2 regions of the Paenibacillus macerans genome follow, and region 2 is predicted to be linked to the other one. Evidence: riboswitches for the same ligand, from Rfam matches in the RefSeq annotation. Region 2 holds a riboswitch; the other holds the start of a gene.
The links. Region 2 has a riboswitch for thiamine pyrophosphate ahead of DYE26_RS19705 (ABC transporter substrate-binding protein). Riboswitches for the same ligand answer to the same signal wherever they lie in the genome.
Positions count from the first base shown of each region.

Region 1: linked by a shared signal. The riboswitch ahead of tenA (thiaminase II) and the one ahead of DYE26_RS19705 (ABC transporter substrate-binding protein) in region 2 are both predicted to bind thiamine pyrophosphate.

Region 1 covers NZ_UGSI01000001.1:569,145-573,524, reverse strand. The annotation lists gene thiD (bifunctional hydroxymethylpyrimidine kinase/phosphomethylpyrimidine kinase) at 1-155, opposite strand, end outside; gene thiM (hydroxyethylthiazole kinase) at 152-1,000, opposite strand; gene tenA (thiaminase II) at 1,020-1,727, opposite strand; TPP riboswitch at 1,908-2,011, opposite strand; gene DYE26_RS02620 (alpha-mannosidase) at 2,097-4,380, opposite strand, start outside.
Region 2 covers NZ_UGSI01000001.1:4,393,360-4,397,739, reverse strand. The annotation lists gene DYE26_RS19720 (ABC transporter ATP-binding protein) at 1-735, opposite strand, end outside; gene DYE26_RS19715 (ABC transporter permease) at 793-1,566, opposite strand; gene DYE26_RS19710 (MTH1187 family thiamine-binding protein) at 1,563-1,856, opposite strand; gene DYE26_RS19705 (ABC transporter substrate-binding protein) at 1,893-2,942, opposite strand; TPP riboswitch at 3,095-3,205, opposite strand; gene DYE26_RS19700 (cold-shock protein) at 3,536-3,748, shown strand; gene DYE26_RS33920 (GGDEF domain-containing protein) at 3,931-4,380, shown strand, end outside.

The sequences.
Region 1 (4,380 bases), 3.8 Mb from region 2:
CGCACGCCCAGCGTGTTTTGGACGGTGACGGCGGTAATCGCCGACATGCCAAACACGCCCAGCTCCTGGAACGTTTTGAGGTCGGCTTGAATGCCGGCCCCGCCGCCGCTGTCCGACCCGGCGATCGTCAGCGCCTTCCGGACCGCGCCGCTCATCCGAGCCACCACCCGCCGGCCGCGGAGGCTTCCCGCTCGCTGACCGCCGCATGGCCTTTCAGCGAGTGCGGGTGCAGCTTGGCCAGCTCGTCGAGGAAGGCGATCTGGAAGCTGCCGGGCCCGGCGGACGCAGTACGCTCCGCGGCGCGGGACGCGGCGGCGCCGTAGAACGCCAGCCCGGCGGTGCCGGCCAGCAGCACGTCGCGTTCCACCGCGGCGAAGGCGCCAAGCACCGACGTGAGCAGGCAGCCCGTGCCGGTCACCTGCGTCAGCAGCGCGTCCCCGCCGCTGACGGCCCGGCACAGCTTCCCGTCGGTGATCACGTCCTCGCGTCCGGTGACGGCGACGACGGTGTTCAGCTTCCGTGCCGCCCGCACGGCCAGCTCCACCTGATCCCCGCCGCTGCTCTCCCCGGCGTCCACGCCCTTGATGTCGCGGCTTTCCCCGAGCAGGTGGGCGATTTCCGCCGCGTTCCCCCTTAGTAGCGACACTTTGACCTCGCGCAGGATGCGCAGCGCCGATTCCGTGCGGAAGCGCGTCGCTCCCGCCCCGACCGGGTCCAACAGCACCGGAACTCCATGGGCGTTCGCCGACGACCCGGCGATGATCATCGCCTCGACCTGGGCGGCGGACAGCGTTCCCAGGTTCAGCACGAGGGCGCCGGCGATCTTGGCCATATCGGCCGCTTCCTCCGGTGCGTAAGCCATCACCGGGGATGCGCCAAGCGCGTACAGGCCGTTGGCCGTAAAATTGGTTACGACGACGTTGGTCATATTGTGCACGAGCGGTTTCGCGTTCTGCACTTTTGTAAGCAAAGCGGATAATTCTTTTTCCAATATGCTCATTTGTAGTTCGCCCCCTTCGTTAATTCGCCCGCGACAACGGGTCATCGCTCCGCCGGCCCGTTTGCACCGGCCATTCCTCCAACTTGTAGGCCATGTCCCAGAACAGGTACTCCAGTTGGCAGCTTTGCATGAAATGCTCCTCCATCCTCCGCCGTTCCGCTTCCGCCGCGGTTTCCGCCCATTGGTCGAGAACGTCCCGGAACCGCTGCGTCACGTCCGTCAACCGGCCGCCGTAAAACTGGATCCAATCGTGAAAAGGATGTTCCGGCGCCGGCCTCACTTCCGCCAGCAGCTTGCGGCCGATTTCCAGATACGTCCAGGGGCAGGGCAGCAACACGGCCAAGATTTCGCCCAAACTGCCTTCATGCGCTACCGTCAGCATGTGGCGGATGTAATGATGCGCAGACGGCGCCAAGGGGAAACCCTGCAGATCTTCAAAACGGACCCCTGCGACAGCGCAAAAATTTTGGTGCGGATGGATTTCACTGTTCAAAATAAAAGAGATCTGCTCGTTGAACAGGGCGATATCGCCGCGGCTTTCGCACTTCGATATGGCGATCCCGTAGATCCGCATGTACGCGTTCAAATACTCGTAATCCTGTTTGACGTAATGAATCAATTGCTCTTTCTGCAGATTGCCGTCGGCGATTCCCCGCACAAAAGGATGCTCAAAAATCGCTTCAAAAACCTCGTCCGCCCGCTGGCGCAGCGTTTGCGTAAAACTCATCGTCTCCACCTCCGATAAAATGTGAACTGCGATACAGGAGCATCCATCGTAAGGGCGTAGGGGCTTAGGGTCGGGTGAGAGGCGGGCCGCTTACGAGACAGCAAAAAAGCCGCCCCGTAGAGGGAGCGGCTTGAACGCGCAAAACCTGTCGCATGATACTTGCGATAACGTGCGGACGGCGCGATACCGGCTCCACTTTCCTACGCTAGTACGAACTAGATCAGGTTCAAAGGGTCCAAGATACGCTCTTGTCTCAGCCGAATACGGCGCCCCTAGTGGAATTTCCTATTCGATTCACTATCACTACTTTACCTGGATCTTCCTGGAGTGTCAATCCGCGTTGAATGGTTGCCGGGCACCCCCGCCGCCTTAGCGGAACTCGAGCCGGACCGTTTTGATCTCATACGGCGAAATCTGCAGTTCGGCAGGACCCCGATTGAGTTCGCCGGCAGGGCGTTCCATCAGGTCGGTTTCCTGCCAGGAGACAAAAGTGAGATCGCTCTCCAGGCGAATCGTCCCCCGGCCCCCTTTATACTCGTGGAAGCGGACGATCAGAGCGTCGCCGTCCTCCGCTTTTTTGACCGCGTCGATCGCTGCTTCGCCGCTGCCGCTGACGCGCACGGCCCGCAGCAAGGAGAAATTGGATGCCGCCGCTTGGCCGCGCGTAGCGTACACCGGCTGATTCAGGAGCGCGGCGGCCTGTACGGTTTCGCCTTCGGACCAATGCCCCTCGTGCGGATACAGCGCATACGTGAACGTATGCTCCCCGCGATCGGCCTCCGGATCGGGGTAAGTCGCCGATTTCAGCAGCGACAGCCTGATCACATTGTCTTTAATGTCATGCCCGTATTTGCAGTCGTTCAGCAGGCTGACGCCGTAACCGTGCTCCGACAGATCCGCCCACTGATGCCCGACCGTTTCGAACCGGGCCAAATCCCAGGAGGTGTTCCAATGCGTCGGGCGTTTGACGTTGCCGAACTGGATGTCGTAGGTGGCCTCCGTCGCCCGCACATCCACCGGAAATGCGACCTTTAAAAGCTGCTGGCGCTCCTGCCAATCCACCTCCGTCCGGAACTCGATCCGCCGGTCACCCGAGTACAAGATCATCCGCTGGCTGATCGTGGAGTTCATATACCGCCAGGTAAAAGCGACTTCCGCCCGCAGCTTGCCGGCCGCAACCCGGCATTCCTTCAGATCTTCAACCTCGCGCATCTTCTCCTGATAAAAAATATCGATATCCCAAGCTTCAAACATTTTCGGCTTGTCTTCGAACACCTGGAAGACGTTGCCGCGTTCCCCCGGGGCGAGCACCTCGCGGCCGGCAGCCCGGTCGAACACCGAGGTCAACTGGCCATGTTCGTTCCAAGCGATCCGATACAGCGGAGTCTCGATGCCGTTCGGCAGCGCATTAAACGGCGTTTCTATGGCCGCTTCGCTTCCCGCAGACGCTCCTTGCGAAGCGGTTGCCTCCTCCTTCCCGCCTTCAGAGCCGCGGCTTATCGCCATAAATCCCAACGGAGGAACGTTTTCCACCTTTACCCATACCGTGCTTCCGTCAAACTCGGCGGCGAGCTCCCGGCCGAAGGCATCGGTCCAGCGGCCGCCGGGTTCGGCGCCATGGACCGGGACCAGGCCGCTATACGTCCAAGAAGACGGATTCCAAACGGTATAGGTCGGCTCACCTTCCGGGGCGCCGATGACAGCATCGCCGGACACGGCAGCGCCCGCCGCAGCGGCACCGTTTGCTGCATCGCCGCCCACCCGGCCCCCGGTCAACGCGCGGATCGCCTGGCTGCGGCATTCCTGCAGCAGCGCCGCAGCATGCTCGTATTCCAGCTTGGAGTCGCGGTACACTTCGGGAATCGACGAGCCTGGAATAATGTCGTGGAACTGATTGCGCAAAATCGTTTTCCAGCTTTCGTCCAGCTTCGCTTTCGGGTACGCGGCCCAGTCACCCCCGCCCAGCAGCGCCTCCAGGCTGAGCAGCCATTCGGCGTCGCGGGAGAGCAGTTCGAGCTTGCGGTTCATTTTTTTGTTGTAAGCCTGGCTCGTATAAGTGCCCCGGTGGTACTCAAGATACAGCTCGCCGTCCCAAGTGTGGACATAACGGTCCGCCTTTTCCACCGTCTCGTGCAGTTTGGCGAAATATTCGTCGGCCCGCCCGGTGACGACGTTCGGCAGCCCCGGCATCGCTTCGAGGCGGCGCCGCAGCTCCAGATGCTCCCGGTTGACGCCGCCGCCCCCGTCTCCGTAACCGTAGGACAGGAGCAGCTCTTTGTTGATTTCCTTGTCCCGGTACGTATCCCAGATGCCCTGCACGCTGGACGCTTCGATATTGCCGTTGTAGGTGTACCACCAGAAACTGCCGTCCTGCGGGGTAGTGATGAAATGGGTCAGCACTTCGCTGCCGTCGATCCCGCGCCATTTAAATGTGTCGTGCGGCATCCGGTTGTATTGGTTCCAGCTGATTTTGGTCGTCATGAACGTATCGAAACCCGACTTGCGCAGGATTTGCGGCAAGGCCCAGCTGTACCCGAAAACGTCGGGCAGCCACAAATATGTGCATTCCGCACCAAACTCTTCGCGCAGAAAACGGGTGCCGTACAGCAGCTGCCGCACCAGAGATTCGCCGCTCGTCAAATTGCAGTCGGCC
Region 2 (4,380 bases):
GTCTTCGGCCACATCCTCGCGGCGCGGGCGCGGAAAGGGGACTTTGACGGTATGCAGCACCCCGGCCGGACGGCCCGAAAACAGATAAATCGTATCCGACAACATCAGCGCTTCGTCTATGCTGTGTGTGATCAGCAGGACGGAGCGTTTGTTTTCCTCCCACATTTCCAGCAGCCAGCGCTGCATGTCGCTGCGCGTCAAGGCGTCCAGCGCGCTAAACGGCTCGTCCAGGCACATCACCTCCTGGGGAGCGAGCAAGCCCCGCAGGAAGGAAGCACGCTGCTGCATGCCGCCGGACAGCGTATGGGGATACGCTTTTTCAAAGCCGCCCAGCCCCGCTTTCTCCAGCCATTCCCGCACTTCGCTCCGCGAGCCCGCGCGCTTCATTCCGGCGATCTCCCGCGCCAGCACGACGTTGTCCTCGATGCTGCGCCACGGGAACAGCGCCGGCTGCTGCGGCACATAGCTGATGTGGCCGCGCTGTCCGGTCACCTTGGCGCCCTGCAAATAGACCTCTCCTTGACCGGGGGCGGTCAAACCGCCGACAATGTGGAACAAGGTGCTTTTGCCGCAGCCGGACGGGCCGATGATAGAGACGAATTCGCCGGCGCGCACCTCCAGCGAAATATCCCGCAGGACGGGAACTTCCTTGCGACGTTCACGAAACGTTTTGTGGATATGGCGCACCTCAAGCGCTAACGGGGCAGCCGTTTGTTCTCCGATATGAGCATTCATGCGGGCACCTCCCCTTTCTTCCGCCGCACGGACGATGGTTGTTTTTTTACGGCAGCTTTAACGATCTTTCCCGTTCGCCGGCTTGTAACGGACCAGCCATTTTTCCAGCAGGGCGACGCAGACGAACATGGCCAGGCTGATGGCGACGATGATGGCGATGGCAACGAAAATTTTATCCGTGCGAAACGACGATTTTTGCAGCAGCATATAGTAGCCGATCCCTTTGTCCGCGCCGATCCATTCGGCGATAACGGCCCCCATCACACTATAGGTCGCGGCGATTTTTACGCCGGAGAGGATGGCGGGAAGGGCATGGGGGACTTCCAGTTTGCGAAAAATCTGGCCTTTGGACGCCCCGATCATCCGCATGTAGTTCAGCATCACCCGGTCCGTGCGGTCCAGTCCGTCCATGGCGGCAACGGCCACGGGGAAAAAGCAGACGAGCGTAATGACGATGATTTTGGGCAGCATGCCGAAGCCGAACCAGATCATAAGCAGCGGAGCCAGCGCGATGCTGGGCACGTTTTGGCTCAAGATGATCAGCGGGTAAAGCGATGCTTTCAGAAACGGCACATAATGCAGCGCAAAAGCGACCAGCAGGCCGACCAGCGTGCCGATGGCGAATCCGGCCAGCATCAGGCGCAGCGTAGCGAAGGTATGCTCCCTTAAACCGGCCGCCTCGGCAGCCGCTTCGCGGCCGATGTCGAGCGGGCTGGGCAAAACCCATTTATCAATATTGAAGAAGATCGTAGCCCCTTGCCAAACAAGCAAAAACAGGATGACCGCCGCAAGCGGCGGCCATACGCTGTTCCACAGGCTGCGGAAATTCATGGGCGGTATTTCGCGGTCAGCTTATCCATGCTGACGCCCTGCGGGTTGTAGGAGATTTTAATCTGCGAAATGATTCCGGTGCTGCCAAACTCGATAACGGCTTCGTTCATCTTTTTGACGATGGCCAGCAGCTCGTCCAAATCGCCCTCCATCGTGGTCTCCAGCGGATTCACCTGATATTTGACCCCGGAGGCCTGAATGACCTCGATTGCGCGGTCGACATACGGAATGACGTCTTCGCCGTTTGGCGTTTTCGGAATGATCTGAATGCTAAGCAGTGCATTTGGCATAAAATTCAGCATCCTTTCTTGGGTTTATTTTTCTTTTTACTCGGCAGGCAAAAAATCGTTTGTAAACGCGGCGCCGACATCAAGCGGCTTCTCCAGCAGCCCGCGCTCGTGCATCCAGTCGGAGTAGTTCTGCCATACTTCCTTTTTCTGCTCGCCCCAGCGGGCCGCGTCATCGCGGTATTTCGGGCTAAGCCACTTCTGGCTGGCGACGACCAGGTCATGGTCCAGTTCAGGCACCGCCTTCAGCAAAATTTGCGCGGCTTCGTCCGGATGATCGGCGGCGTAATTGTATCCTTTGGACACGGCGCGCATAAACGATTTGACCAGCTCCGGATCGTTTGCGATCGTTTTCTCGTTCGTCACGATAACCGGCGTGTAATAGTCGAGCTTATCGGAGTAGTCCTTGACGTACAGCATATCGAGCGGCTCGCCCCGGAGCTCCGCTTCAATGCCGGTCCAGGCGTAGAAAATCCAGGCGAAGTCGATGTCGCGCTTCACGGCGGTGAAGTAGTCGGCATCCCCGATGTTGAGGAATTTGACTTTGCCGACGTCGGCGCCTTCCAGGTCCATGATCGACTTCATGACGGCCTCTTCTACCGGAGATCCCCAACCGCCGTACGTTTTGCCTTCAAAATCCTTCGGCGATTTGATGTTTTTGCCGGCCGGAGCGGCGAAGCCGGAGGTGTTGTGCTGAATGACGGCCGCGATCGATACGAGCGGAACGCCTTGCGTCCGGCTCTGCGTGACGTTCTCCTGCACGCTGACGCCAAACGGCGCCTCGCCGGAAGCGACCATCGCTTCCGCGCCGCCGGAGCCGGGGAGCACGATATCCACGTTCAGGCCTTCCTCCTTGAAATATCCCAGCTCTTTGGCGACGTATAAACCGGTATGGTTCGTGTTGGGGCTCCAGTCGAGCACGAGCTTAACGTCGCGCGGCGCCTTGGCCCCTCCATTGTCCGCGGCGGCACCCGCGGCCGGATTGCCTTCGCTGCCGCCGGCGGCTTGGCCGCCGCAGCCGGCCAGGACCAGCAGGAGGCAGGATAGGGCCGCCGCCAGGGAAGTCCGTTTTTTTCTTTTCACAGCCATTCTCTCCTTCATTTCGTTAAATTTCCGCTAGTTGTGTTCATCTATAACCTGAAGGCGCCCGAAAGCTTTATGGCCATAAGGTCCGGACAATAAAAAAGCGTCCCGGATTCGGGACGCTGATCGGCGGGCGGAATTTAAAACATCCAAAATCATTCCATCCATGACGGCTCCCTACGCTGGCATTATCCAGATCAGGTTTAAGGGTCAGTATCTTGGAGGGATACAATCTCAGCCGGCCGATTCCAGCACCCCTGAACGATTCAACTGCAGAGTTCAATAGTCATTATAATTTTCTCCGGCGCGTCTGTCCAGCCCGGCAAAGGGAGGAGGTTTGAAATATCAGGAGATTTGCTTTCTATTTGGAAAACCGTTATAATTGAACCAATAGATGGTTTGAAAACGTGATATTTCACGTATTGAAAGGGTGCCGCTTTTGCGGATGGAACTTTTTTCAATGTGTGATTTTTTTTGATAGGCTCAACGCTCTTGGTGTGCCCCAATAGCGCCAGGAGCCGTTTTTATTCAGCTCATACAAGCGGCGTTTGGCTGCTTGCCGAATTGGTTGACCAACATCCATTTTGAGGAGGAAAATGATGAGCTACCGTAAAAAACCGTTGGAGGAAATTCCCGAGGAGAACACCCCGGTCTGGTCATGCACCAGCGAGGATTGCAACGGCTGGATGCGGGACAATTTTACGTTCGACTACACGCCGGTATGTCCTTTATGCTCTTCGGAAATGGAGAAGGGGATGAGGATGCTGCCTCAACTGAAAAATCCCACCTTCGATCCCAGAACGTCTTCCTAGGCTAATCCGATTTTTGTATAAATACCGTTGCTTGCCCCCAAACAGCCGTGTTCGCCCCAAAGCGAATGCGGCTGTTTGCCGTTTTGCGGCAGCCGGGAGAAAAAGATTGCATCTCCATTTAAAATCCACTATGTTGGAGGTACTACACGAAAAACAACCAGAAGGGGGGAATTTGCCCGCCTATGCATGGAAATTACAAGGTGGCATCGCAGGTTTTCGACATTCCCTCCGGAAGCAAGCAAAGAAAATTCGCGGTTTTTCTGGCCATTTTGATCGTGGCCGTGTCGATGGCGGCGATTCCGCTCGGTTTGAGAAATTCGCCCGGGCTGGAGCTTTTTTTTGCCGCCGCCATCGCCTGGCTGATCTTCGGGGATCTGCTTACCGCCTTTATCGCCTACAGCCAATACCGGGCGTCCGGGATTCCGTCGCTGCTGGTCTTGTCCTGTACCTATCTGTTTACCGGAATCATTACCGCCGCACATATCATTACGTTTCCGGGCCTGTTTTCCGATGCCTGGTATTTTGGCGAGCGCAGCCAGGCCGCGGGATGGTTGTGGGTGTTTTGGCATAGCGGTTTTTCTTTGGGTATATTATTGTACGTGCTCACGCAATCGATATGGCCGAAGCCGATC